Linked DNA regions of Thermotoga maritima MSB8. Each later gene encodes a partner of the first gene's protein in a complex. Each region holds a gene or a part of one and is shown in the gene's direction. Other genes may lie near its edges.

Region 1 (5,229 bases):
AGACTTACCATCTTTTCTCCCTCCCGTAGGTCTTCGCATTGTCATCTGAAGAGCGTGCTCACAGACAGATGTTTTCTTATTCGCATGATGGCTTCTCCTATGAGATTCGCTACCGAGATCACCTTAACCTTTTCTGGAAGATTCTCGTGATATATCGTGTCGGTTATGTATACGGTGTCTATCGAGGAATTTTCTATTCTTTCCAGAGCTCTATCGGAAAAGACACCGTGCGTTGCACAGGCTATGATCCTCTTTGCACCCGCGTTTTTCAGTGCTTCTGCACCCTTCACTATAGAGTGAGCAGTATCTATTATATCATCGAACATAATAACCACTTTATCTTCGACTTCTCCTATTATGTTGACCACTTCCGCGACGTTGTCACTTGGTCTTCTTTTATCGAGAATTGCAAGCGATGTCCCGAGTCTTTCGGCCATTCTCCTTGCCCTTCTCACACCACCAACATCTGGTGACACAACCACTGTTTCCTCAGGGACGATGTTTTCTCTTTTGAGGAGTTCCTCTGCGAAGACGGGGTAGCTCCAGAGATTGTCAACGGGAATGTCGAAGAACCCCTGTATCTGTTCCGCGTGGAGATCCACCGTCAGAACGCGGGTTGCTCCAGCCACGGTGATGAGGTTTGCAACCAGCTTGGCACTGATAGGATCCCTTCCCTTTGCCTTCCTATCCTGTCTCGCGTATCCGTAGTAGGGAATCACGACGGCGATGGTGTTGGCTGATGCCCGCTTGAACGCGTCGATCATTATGAGAAGTTCCATGAGGTTCTCGTTCACCGGAGGCGAGGTGGGCTGAATGAGAAAGATATCGTGTCCCCTCACTGTTTCGTTTATGCGGACGTTTATCTCTCCGTCGGCGAATCTTCCGACCTCACAGTCACCGAGTTGAAGGTTGAGGTAATTCGCTATCTTCTCAGCCAGAGGTCTGTTGGCGTTCCCAGAAAAAACTTTCATTTCGTTTGAGAAAGACATATCATTCCTCCTTTCTCTTTTTCAATACCCACCCTTCTTTCACAACCTGCCTCGCTCTACCCAGACCGAGGGAATACGGTGGAACGTCCTCTGTTATCACCGATCCCGCTCCTATCAGAGCTCCTTTCCCAATGCGAACGGGTGCCACCAGAGATGAGTTGCTTCCTATGAATGCTCCATCTTCAATGAAGGTGGGATTCTTTTTCTTACCATCGTAATTACAGGTGATTGTCCCTGCGCCTACGTTCACATTTTTTCCGACGAACGCGTCTCCTATGTAACTGAGGTGTTGAGCCTTGGTTCCCTCTCCAATTGTACTTTTTTTGATTTCAACGAAGTTTCCAATTTTTGAAGATTTCTTCAAAATCGTTCCTTCTCTCAGCCTCGCAAATGGACCAACGGAGACATCGTCTTCTATCACACTCTTGAAACATTCAGATCTTGTGATCTTCACGTTGTTTCCTATCTCACAGTCGACTATTCTCGTCATGGGTCCTATCTCGCAGTTTTCTCCCACACGGCTCTTGCCTTCTATGAAAGTCATGGGGTAAATAACCGTGTCCATGCCGATTTCGACGGAGTAGTGAATGTAGGTGGTGGCTGGATCTAAGATGGTAACACCGTTTTCCAAAAGCTCTTCTATTTTTCTCATTCTGAGCTGTTCCTCGAGCCAGACAAGAGTCTTTCTGGTGTTCACTCCCGTTATTTCGAGTAGATCGTCCGTTCTTACAACCCTCACTTTTTCGGCGAAATTGACCGCATCCGTGAGATAGTACTCTCCTTTCGCGTTCTCGTTCTTTATCTCCGGGAGTGCTCTTAAAAGAAAATCACCGGAGAACACGTAAAATCCGGTGTTGATTGTTGTTACACTCTTCAATTCTTCTGGCAGGTCTGTGTCCTCTATTATTCTGTATTTGTCTCCGTCTTGTATGACTCTACCGTACCCGGATGGGTCTTCGAGGTCAGCCACCAAGATGGTCACATCTGCACCTTTTCTGTGTTCTTCGATCATTCTTTTCAAGGTGTTTTCGCTTATGAGAGGAACGTCCCCGTAGAGGATCAAAACGTCATCTCCCGGTTCGATGAAGTCTTTTGCACACATCACAGCGTGTGCGGTGCCCAGCTGTTCTCCCTGAACGAAGACATCTACCCATTCCGGAAGAGCTTTTCTGACCAATTCCGCTTCAAAACCGAGGACAACACCAACTTTCTGCGCTACTTTCCCAGCTGTTTCGATCACCCACTCTATCATGGGCCTTCCAGAGAGTGGGTGTAACACTTTTGGAATCTTTGATTTCATCCTCGTACCCTTTCCCGCTGCGAGAACGAGGGCTCTCATACTTTCACCTCTTAAAACCAGTTTTTCTCTTCGAGATCGAGCTCGTTCATTTCCCCTTTCAGGAAGAGTTCCATTTCCTCTCTGGTCAGATCTTCCTCCACGAAAATCCTTTTTTCTCTCGGATAATCTTCAAAAACACGGTGGATTATGGGTTTCTGAGAAATCTCCATGGCAAACAGTATCATCCGGAGCGCTTCGTTTATTTCTGCGTCTGAATACTTCTTTCTGAGCTGGTGTATGTGTTTTCCGACAAGATCAAAGAGATCTTCTTGGGTTTCTTCGAGAACACTGAGAATCTCATCCAGAACGCTCACACTCTCTCCTCCAGCATCTTCTTGAACTGCAAGGCGTTTATTGCCGCCTGACCTTTGTAACAGTTGTTGAAGAAGACATAAGTTTCCTTCACTCTTCGTGAAAGTTCTACAACATCTTCAAAAAGAGTTTTCAGTTCTTCCTCGCTGTAGAGGTAATCGTACCTTTCTTCCCCTTCGGCCTCGAACCATCTTTCGTTCCTTCCATGAAATCTGAAGTAGGCGTAATCAGTTGTTGTTATGGGTCGATAAGGGAACAATCCGGGAAGCTTCGGTTCGTCCACCACTACAAAGGTTATACCATGATTTCTCAAGAATTCATATGTTTCTTCTCTGTCCCAGGAGTAGTGTCTGAACTCCACAGCGAGTTCGTACGGGTAGCTTTCTCTCAGTTTTTCAAGATACTCCACGTTTTTTCTGGAGAATTTGAAAGAAAATGGAAACTGTGCTAAAGTCATCTTTAGTCTTTGTTCTTCTATTAGAGGCTCTATTTGACGTGTGAAATTTTCCATGTCCTCTTTCGGATCTTTTCCCTCTTTCCAGAGAACGTGTGTGACGCTTCCTGGGGTCTTTACGGTAAAATAGAAATCGGGAGGGGTCTTTCTCAACATCTGAACAAAGGAGCGCCACGATGGTTGTGTGTAATAAGTGAAATTCAATTCCACGATTCTGAATCCAAGCACCGCCCAGTAGTACTTCAGAAACTGGGAAGGTTTCAAATGTTCGGGGTACACCACTCCCTTCCAATCTTCAAAGGAAAAACCGCTCGTTCCCACGTAAACCATTCGTTGTGTCTCCTTCCGGAGGGATTCAATATGTATTGTACAACACTGTGGAGGAACAGAAAATGAGACATTTACGGTTTGAAAATTTGACCGAAGAACAGTTGAAAAGACTCGCAAAAATTCTCACTGAGAATCTCAAGGGCGGAGAGGTGGTGATCCTCTCCGGAAATCTCGGAGCTGGAAAAACAACGTTTGTGAAGGGCATGATCAGAGCGATAGGTCTCGATGAAAAAATGGTGAAAAGTCCTACTTTCACCCTCATGAATGTTTATCCAGGTTTGAAAACAATATACCACCTCGATCTTTACAGACTTCAAGACACGGACTTTCTCAGTCTCGATGTTGAAGACATACTGGAGGACGAAGACGGAATCATGGTGGTAGAATGGGGAGATCTGTTCGATGGATTCTGGCCTGAGGACTCGATAAAGGTGAAGATAGAAATAGCGGACGAGAGTCACAGAAACGTGGAGATCCTTATACCCGAGGAGGTGAACTTTCTTGTCGAAAAAATCGAAAGATACCGAAAAGAGCTTCAAAATACTTGAGAAATACGCCAGTCAGCAGGAAAAAGAGCTGGAGATACCTGACAGCTTGCCGTGTATTCCTTTGAGAAACGGAATGGGAGTCTTTCCAAACACCGTTGTTCCTTTTTACGTGGGAAGGACCGGCTCTCTCATAGCGCTCGAAGAAGCCATGGAAAAGTACAACAGACTTCTTCTGGTGGTCAATCAGAAAGATCCATCCGTTGAGATACCAGAACCGGAAGATCTCTACAAAGTAGGAACGGTCGTGAAGGTGCTTCAGATAATGAAGCTTCCAGATGACACGTTCAAGGTGCTCGTGGAAGGGCTGGAGAGAGCTCAAATAGAGGAATTCGTCTCGACTGATCCTTTCTTCCTCACGAAGATAAAAATACTGAAGGTGAAATACAGAAAAACGAAGAAACTCGAAGCACTTATGAGAAGCGTCAAAGACAAGGCAGTCAGATATTTCAATCTGACCCACAGGTTCCCTCAGGAGACGCTCGTTACCCTTAAAGAAATGCAGGATCCGGACAAACTGGCAGACTTCGTTGCTTCGATTCTTCCTGTTCCTCTGGAGACGAAGCAGGAACTCCTCGAGACGGTTCATCCGCTTGAACGTCTCGAGAAGATACTCTCAATACTGGTGAAGGAAATCGAGATTCTCGAGATAGAAGAGGAAATTGAGAAAAAAGTGAAAGACAGAATAGAGAAGACCCAGAGAGAATACGTGCTCCGCGAAAAGCTCAGAGCTATAAAAGAAGAACTCGGAGTGGAAGAGGAGCTGGAGATCAAGGAACTCTACGAGAAGGTAGAAAAAGGTGATTACCCGGACTACGTGAAGGAAAAGGCCTACAAAGAGATTCAGAGGCTCGAGAAGATGTCGCCCTACAGCGCCGAGGCGACGGTTGTCAGGACCTATCTCGACTGGCTTCTGAACCTTCCCTGGAACGTTGCTACCGAGGATAGACTCGACATAAAAGAGGCGAGGAAGATCCTGGATAAGAACCATTACGGGCTCGGAGAAGTCAAGGAGAGAATACTGGAGTATCTCGTGGCCAGGAAGTTTTCAAAGAATCTCAAGGCTCCCATTCTCTGTCTTGTGGGGCCTCCAGGAGTGGGGAAGACGTCGCTAGGCAGAACCATAGCGGAAGCGATGGGAAGGAAGTTTGGAAGAATGTCCCTTGGAGGTCTCAGAGACGAGGCGGAAATAAAGGGACACAGACGCACTTATGTGGGTGCGCTTCCGGGAAGAATCATACAGATCATAAGAAGGCTGGG
Region 2 (6,980 bases), 1.5 Mb from region 1 along the record:
TCAGATAAGGGAGCTTTCTGAAAAATACAAAGATTACAGGAACTTCATGTACATAGGAAGAGGATACGGTTATCCCACTGCACTGGAAGGCGCTTTGAAACTGAAGGAAATAACGTACATACATGCCACAGCCTATCAGGCGGGCGAACTCAAACATGGTCCCATAGCCCTTCTGGATGTTGATTTTCCAGTTTTCGCTGTGATGCCGGACGATAGTCTGTTCTTCAAAACCAAGAGCAACGTGATCGAGTCTAAATCGAGGAATGCACCTGTGATTGTTCTGGGAACGGAGGGTAACAGAAGTCTCGAAGAGATCACAGGTGATATCATTCATGTTCCCCCAACCCATGAGAGTCTCTATCCGCTCATGATGGCTCCGGTTATACAGCTGTTTGCTTATCATATAGCGGATTTGAAAGGACTGGATCCGGATAAGCCCAGAAATCTTGCGAAGAGTGTCACTGTGGAGTGATCTGGAGGTGAAACCAGGTGATAGATGTTTTGAGGAAGATCCTGAAAAAGATCTCTGAGAAAGGCGGAGAGAACCCAGTTGTGCTCGATATGAGAAAAACACCTGTTCCAACGGATTACTTTGTGATTTTTACGGCGAATTCCTACACCCATATGAGGGCGATGAGGGACGAACTGATCGATCTGATAAAGGAATTGTCGCTACCCTTGATCTACTATGACAAAGGCGAAGAATACGAATGGTTGATCATAGATGCGGGTAGTGTTGTGATCCACATCTTCACGGAGAAAGGAAGAGATTTCTACGACCTTGAAGGACTCTGGATAGACGCGGACAGGATAAGTGTTTGAGGAGGATGAGAGAATGGCAGGAAAGTTCTGTAGTTTTTGTGGACGCGATATTCAGCAGGTGGAAAGGCTGATTGCTGGTCCCAACAACGTTTACATATGTAACGAGTGTATCGATCTGTTTCACGATCTTCTGAGAAGCGATAGAAAAGTCCGTATAAAAAACGAAATAAAAGAAATTCCAACACCTGCGGAAATCAAGGCCGAACTCGACAAATACATAATAGGACAGGAAAGGGCGAAGAAAGTCCTTTCCGTGGCCGTTTACAACCATTACAAACGGGTGTTCTCAAACCTAGATTCTAACGATGTGGAGATAGAGAAATCGAACGTTCTTCTCATCGGTCCCACGGGCACCGGGAAAACCTATCTTGCGAGAATTCTCGCCAAAATCCTCAATGTTCCATTCGCCATAGCCGATGCAACACCTCTCACAGAGGCAGGATATGTGGGAGAAGATGTGGAAAACGTTGTTCTCAGGCTGCTGGAGGCAGCGAACTTCGACGTTGAAAGGGCCCAGTACGGAATCATCTACATAGATGAAATCGACAAGATAGCCAAGAAATCCCCAAATCCTTCGATAACAAGAGATGTCTCCGGTGAAGGAGTGCAGCAAGCTCTCCTCAAGATACTGGAGGGAACGATAGCGAACGTTCCACCACAGGGTGGAAGGAAACATCCGTACCAGGAGTTCATAAAGGTGGATACGAGGAACATCCTTTTCATAGCCGGAGGAGCGTTCGACGGTCTTGAAGAAATCATAAAGAGACGTATTCAGAGTACCACCATGGGATTTGGTGCGGAGATAAAGAGCAAGAAGGAGATGAGACTTGGAGAGATCCTGAAACATGTAACACCGGACGATCTGGTACAGTACGGTCTCATTCCAGAATTTGTTGGAAGATTTCCTGTGATAGCGACGCTCGATGATCTGTCGGAAGACGATCTCGTTAGGATACTGAAAGAACCGAAGAACGCCGTTGTGAGGCAGTATCAAAAACTGTTCGAAATCGACGGTGTGAAACTGGAAGTAACGGACGAAGCCCTCAGGATCATAGCGAGGAAGGCGCTCAAGAGAGGCACAGGTGCACGCGCTCTGAAAAACGTGTTTGAGGAAATGATGATAGATATGATGTTTGAACTTCCAAATTTGAAGAACGTGGAAAAGGTCGTTATCACGGAAGAAGTTGCTCTTGGAAAAGAAAAACCCATCGTTGTTATGAGGGAATCGGCATGAGAGTTCTTGGAATAGAAACGTCCTGCGATGAAACGGCGGTCGCTGTTCTGGACGATGGTAAAAACGTTGTTGTGAATTTCACAGTTTCTCAGATAGAGGTCCACCAGAAGTTTGGAGGGGTGGTGCCTGAAGTGGCGGCCAGGCACCACCTCAAAAATTTACCCATTCTTTTGAAGAAAGCTTTTGAAAAAGTCCCACCGGAGACAGTGGATGTCGTTGCGGCCACCTATGGACCTGGCCTAATCGGTGCCCTCCTCGTTGGTCTGTCCGCAGCAAAAGGACTCGCCATTTCGCTTGAAAAACCCTTCGTTGGAGTGAATCACGTAGAGGCTCATGTGCAGGCGGTTTTTTTGGCAAACCCTGATCTGAAACCACCCCTCGTTGTTTTGATGGTTTCAGGTGGGCACACACAGCTGATGAAAGTGGATGAGGACTATTCCATGGAAGTGCTGGGTGAAACGCTCGATGATTCGGCGGGGGAGGCATTCGATAAGGTGGCTCGCCTCCTCGGACTCGGATATCCTGGAGGTCCTGTGATCGACAGAGTGGCAAAGAAAGGAGATCCTGAAAAGTACAGCTTCCCTCGTCCGATGCTGGATGATGACAGTTACAACTTCAGCTTTGCGGGTTTGAAGACTTCTGTCCTCTATTTCCTCCAGAGGGAAAAAGGCTACAAGGTAGAAGACGTTGCGGCTTCTTTCCAGAAGGCGGTCGTTGATATTCTCGTTGAAAAAACCTTCCGACTGGCGAGAAATCTTGGAATCAGAAAAATAGCGTTCGTCGGAGGTGTTGCCGCGAATTCTATGTTGAGAGAAGAGGTACGGAAAAGGGCGGAAAGATGGAATTACGAGGTTTTCTTTCCACCGTTGGAACTCTGCACGGACAACGCTCTGATGGTCGCAAAGGCGGGCTACGAAAAAGCGAAAAGGGGGATGTTCTCCCCCTTGAGTTTGAACGCCGATCCCAACTTGAATGTTTAGTCTTTCTTTTCGCTTGAAGCAGACGCCGCTTCTTTCTTTTTCTCACTCTTTCTCGAATCTGTTATGTAAAAACCGCTTCCTTTGAAAATAATTCCCACTCTTCCTATCGTTCTTTTCATTTTAGCACCACACTCTTCACAGATAACCTCCGGTGATTCGTTTATGCCGTGCATGACCGTTGTTTCGTATCCACATTCTTCACACACGTATCTATAGATTGGCATGTCTTTCACCTCCTTCAATAGTGCTTTGTCTACCTCGATAAAAAAATGGTCGGGGCGACTGGACTTGAACCAGCGACCTCCTGCTCCCAAGGCAGGCGCGCTAGCCACCTGCGCTACGCCCCGATCCATTTTTAAATGATACCATTAATCTGTCATCGGTTCAACTCGTTTTTTTCTCTGATAATATATTATTATGAAAACTCAGGGATAGGGTGGAGATTGATGAAGAAAGTTCTCATCGTTGACGACAGCAAATTCTGGCGGCTTGTCGTTTCTGATATTGTAAAAAATATCAAGAAAGACGTAGAGATCCTCCTTGCAGAGGGTGGAATGGACGGGTTACAGAAAGCTTTGAATCACAGACCCGACTACTTCATCATCGATTACAACATGCCTGATTTCTCTGGACTTTATCTTTCTGTTGTTTTGAGAGAAATGAAAGCTTTCAAGGACTCAGGAATAGTAATATTAACGGCATCCTCTGACACGATCAATTCCTTCTGGGCGAAAAAGAGTGGAGCGAATCTGTTCATAAACAAAGGAAAAAAAGAGGAAATCGAGAAGGAACTTCAGGTTTTTCTGAACACTCCATACGAGTCTCTCAAAAATTGTGAGAGCAGCGAATCTGGAAACGTTTTTCATATCGTTGAAAAGCGATTGAAAAGGGAGATTCTTGAGAAGGAAATTCTCTCTTATCTCAAGTACTCCCGTGACGAGAGATATGTGATTTCCCTTCTTGTTATGCTGTTCAGAAATTTCTCTATGTTTGGAAGCTTCAGAGCGCTTCTTATTTCCACGAGTGAAGGAAGGATTTACTCCTTTGGAAAACCGGTTGATAAAGAAGTTCTCAGAAAGTTTTTGATCTCCAAACTGGAAAAACCGACATCTCCATCTTTCTGGTCCTTTCATGGTGCTTTCGGTGAGGGTTCGATTTCGGATGATAACATTTCTGCAGTCGTGAAAGATGACGGAACAGAACTCGGGGTTGTCCTATTCGAAGATGTTGAAAATCCATTCCTCTTGAGAAGTGCTTTAGAAGATTCTCTTTCGAGTCTGATGGTTCTTTTCAGAAATCTGAACGACTTTCGAGATTACGTGATCGCTTCAGAAACAGACGGACTGACGGGTTTGTTCAACAAGAGGGCCATCATGAGATTTCTGGAAGAAGTTCTTCGAAGCGAAAAAAATATTGCAGTGGCTATGATGGATATAGACGATTTCAAGAAAATAAACGACACGTTCGGCCATCCGGTGGGAGATGAAGTGTTGAGGGTGGTGGCAAACATACTGAGGGAAACTGTTAAGATTGGGAAAGTGGGAAGATACGGTGGAGAGGAGTTCATGGTGGTATTTGAAACAGGTGAGCGAGACGCGGTGGTAAAAACGATGGACAACATTATGGAGAACATCAGAAACTTCGACTGGCAGAAGATATTCGGAAGTGAAAAGAAAGTAACTTTGAGTGGAGGGGTTGCGTTTTCAAAGAAAGAGTCCTCACCAGTGGAATTGATAGAGGAAGCAGACAAAAAACTTTACACAGCTAAGCGTTCTGGGAAAGATCGTTACGTGATATAATAACTGAAAAATCACAGTGGGTGATAGCATGCACGTGCTGAAGCTCGTTTCGGATCTGGAAACACCGGTTTCCACCTTCATGAAGGTTTCCAGAGGGGAAGAATTCGCTTTCCTGCTCGAAAGCGTGGAGCTCGGTTCCGCTTTCGGAAGGCATTCCTTCATAGGTATAGGTAAAAAAGACGTGCTCGTTTTCGAAAAGGGAATCTTGAGAACTTCGAATCAGCAGCTCGATTACACTTCCTCTCCTCTCAAGGCGATAAAAGATTGGCTTGAGGTCTATAGATACAGCGTCAAACACGACGAACTCCCTTCGTTCAGGGGAGGAGCCGTTGGCTTCGTCAGTTATGACTACATTTCTTACATAGAGAAAGTCAAAGTCAAAGCCTCTGTGTTTCCCACGTTTTATTTCGTGGTACCCGAGCATCTCATAATATTCGATCACCTGAAGAACAACGTCTTCATCATCAGCGATAGCCCTGAGGAACTCACATCGAAGGTCTTGAGTCCTTTTGAGGAGAAACCAGAGAAGAACGTTTTTGTGACAGAACCGGAATCGAACTTCGAAAGAGAGCAGTTCTACAAAGTGGTTGAAAAGGCCAAAAAGTACATTGTAGAAGGTGACATATTCCAGGTGGTTCTCTCCCAGGCTTTCACATTCAAAACGACGCTGGATCCGTTCTACATCTACAGGGCGCTCAGAATGATCAATCCTTCTCCCTACATGTTTTATCTGAAGTTCGGAGACACGGTCGTTTTGGGATCTTCTCCCGAAACCATGGCGAAGGTGGAAGGAGACAAGGCCACTGTGAAGCCAATTGCCGGCACCAGACCGCGGGGAAGAACTGTTGAAGAAGATCTGAAGCTGGAGAGAGAACTTTTGAACGACGAAAAAGAGATAGCAGAACACGTTATGCTCGTGGACCTTGGAAGAAACGATCTTGGAAGAGTCTGTAAAGAAGGAACCGTGCGAGTGGAGAAGAAGATGGTTATCGAGAGGTACTCCCACGTTATGCACATAGTCTCGCAGGTGAGCGGTGAACTGAAGGACGATAAAGATGCTGTGGATGTGTTCGAAGCGACTTTCCCTGCGGGGACAGTCTCTGGCGCACCCAAAGTGAGGGCAATGGAGATCATAGAAGAACTCGAACCCACCCCGCGAGGGCCATACGCTGGAGCCGTTGGGTATTTCTCTTTCCCCGATGATAAGGGAAGGATGAACATGGATTCTGCTATCACCATCAGGTCCTTTTTCTTCAAAGGTAAACAGGGATGGCTCCAGGCAGGAGCGGGTATCGTTTACGATTCCGTTCCGGAGCGCGAATATCAGGAGACTCTGAACAAACTCAGGGCTTTGTTCAGGAGCCTGGAAGTTGCGCAGAAGATCCAGGGGGGATTGTTTTGAAAAGAGTGATCGTTATAGACAACTACGATTCGTTCGTTTACAACATCGTTCAGTACATCGGTGAGGTAGAACCAGACTGTGAAATCGAAGTCTTCAGAAACGACGAGATAACGATCGAAGAGATAGAGAGAAAAAATCCCACTCACATAGTTATATCTCCTGGCCCCGGAAGACCCGAAGAAGCGGGTATCTCCGTTGATGTTGTGAGGCACTTCAGCGGGAAGGTTCCAATACTCGGTGTGTGTCTTGGACACCAGGTGATCGGCTACGCTTTTGGTGGAAAGATCGTGCATGCAAAGAGGATTCTTCATGGAAAGACATCGAAGATCGTACACAACGGAAAGGGTGTATTCTCTGGTGTGAAAAATCCACTCGTTGCTACGCGGTACCATTCACTCGTTGTTGAAGAGGCATCCCTTCCTGAAGTTCTGGAAATCACCGCCAAAAGTGACGATGGAGAGATCATGGGACTCCAGCACAAAGAACACCCAACCTTTGGAGTTCAGTTTCATCCAGAATCCGTGCTGACCGAAGAAGGAAAGAGAATCATAAAGAACTTCCTGAACATCCAGGATATTCAGGTAAAGAAAGTTTCCGAAGAAACGGAAATTGACATCGTTTCCGCTCTCAAGAAACTCGTAGAATTTGAAGATCTCACTTTTGAAGAGAGCCGTCAGGTGATGAACTTCATCATGTCCGGGAATGCCACGGACGCTCAAATTGCAGGTTTCCTTGTGGCACTC

What was found.
Region 2: the proteins of tsaE (region 1) and tsaD are in contact, whole or in part, in a crystal structure (PDB 6N9A), measured with the Thermotoga maritima proteins. Residues at the interface, in WP_004082108.1 of Thermotoga maritima: Leu37 (codon at 3,595), Gly38 (codon at 3,598), Lys46 (codon at 3,622), Lys57 (codon at 3,655), Val59 (codon at 3,661), Lys60 (codon at 3,664), Ser61 (codon at 3,667), Thr63 (codon at 3,673), Phe64 (codon at 3,676), Thr65 (codon at 3,679), Leu66 (codon at 3,682), Met67 (codon at 3,685), Val69 (codon at 3,691), Pro71 (codon at 3,697), Tyr82 (codon at 3,730), Arg83 (codon at 3,733), Leu84 (codon at 3,736), Asp86 (codon at 3,742), Asp88 (codon at 3,748), Phe89 (codon at 3,751), Asp93 (codon at 3,763), Ile128 (codon at 3,868), Asp130 (codon at 3,874), Glu131 (codon at 3,877), Arg134 (codon at 3,886); in WP_004082750.1 of Thermotoga maritima: Cys10 (codon at 2,080), Asp11 (codon at 2,083), Arg49 (codon at 2,197), His50 (codon at 2,200), Leu82 (codon at 2,296), Gly84 (codon at 2,302), Gly135 (codon at 2,455), Gly136 (codon at 2,458), Glu154 (codon at 2,512), Thr155 (codon at 2,515), Leu156 (codon at 2,518), Asp157 (codon at 2,521), Asp158 (codon at 2,524), Ser159 (codon at 2,527), Glu162 (codon at 2,536), Asp165 (codon at 2,545), Lys166 (codon at 2,548), Arg169 (codon at 2,557), Leu170 (codon at 2,560), Tyr175 (codon at 2,575), Lys213 (codon at 2,689), Thr214 (codon at 2,692), Leu217 (codon at 2,701), Tyr218 (codon at 2,704), Gln221 (codon at 2,713), Arg222 (codon at 2,716), Asn324 (codon at 3,022).

Annotation. Positions count from the first base shown.
Region 1 is NC_000853.1:1,615,750-1,620,978, forward strand. What follows is about bases 2,358-5,229. They hold tsaE (tRNA (adenosine(37)-N6)-threonylcarbamoyltransferase complex ATPase subunit type 1 TsaE), read left to right. Parts: upstream 2,358-3,486; coding sequence 3,487-3,972; downstream 3,973-5,229. Other genes in these bases: TM_RS08300 (hypothetical protein), read right to left, coding at 2,358-2,642; TM_RS08305 (DUF72 domain-containing protein), read right to left, coding at 2,639-3,424; lon (endopeptidase La), read left to right, coding at 3,926-5,229. Also shown: TM_RS08285 (50S ribosomal protein L25), read right to left, coding at 1-11; TM_RS08290 (ribose-phosphate pyrophosphokinase), read right to left, coding at 42-989; bifunctional UDP-N-acetylglucosamine diphosphorylase/glucosamine-1-phosphate N-acetyltransferase GlmU, read right to left, coding at 991-2,328; more of TM_RS08300, read right to left, coding at 2,340-2,357. UniProt on the Escherichia coli protein: Required for the formation of a threonylcarbamoyl group on adenosine at position 37 (t(6)A37) in tRNAs that read codons beginning with adenine.
Region 2 is NC_000853.1:146,938-153,917, reverse strand. The notes cover bases 1,045-4,044. They hold tsaD (tRNA (adenosine(37)-N6)-threonylcarbamoyltransferase complex transferase subunit TsaD), read left to right. Parts: upstream 1,045-2,052; coding sequence 2,053-3,036; downstream 3,037-4,044. Other genes in these bases: TM_RS00690 (GGDEF domain-containing response regulator), read left to right, coding at 3,483-4,044; TM_RS00700 (FmdB family zinc ribbon protein), read right to left, coding at 3,033-3,260; clpX (ATP-dependent Clp protease ATP-binding subunit ClpX), read left to right, coding at 1,045-2,056. In the rest of the region: glmS (glutamine--fructose-6-phosphate transaminase (isomerizing)), read left to right, coding at 1-472; rsfS (ribosome silencing factor), read left to right, coding at 490-822; more of clpX, read left to right, coding at 836-1,044; more of TM_RS00690, read left to right, coding at 4,045-4,835; TM_RS00685 (anthranilate synthase component I family protein), read left to right, coding at 4,864-6,237; TM_RS00680 (bifunctional anthranilate synthase component II/anthranilate phosphoribosyltransferase), read left to right, coding at 6,243-6,980.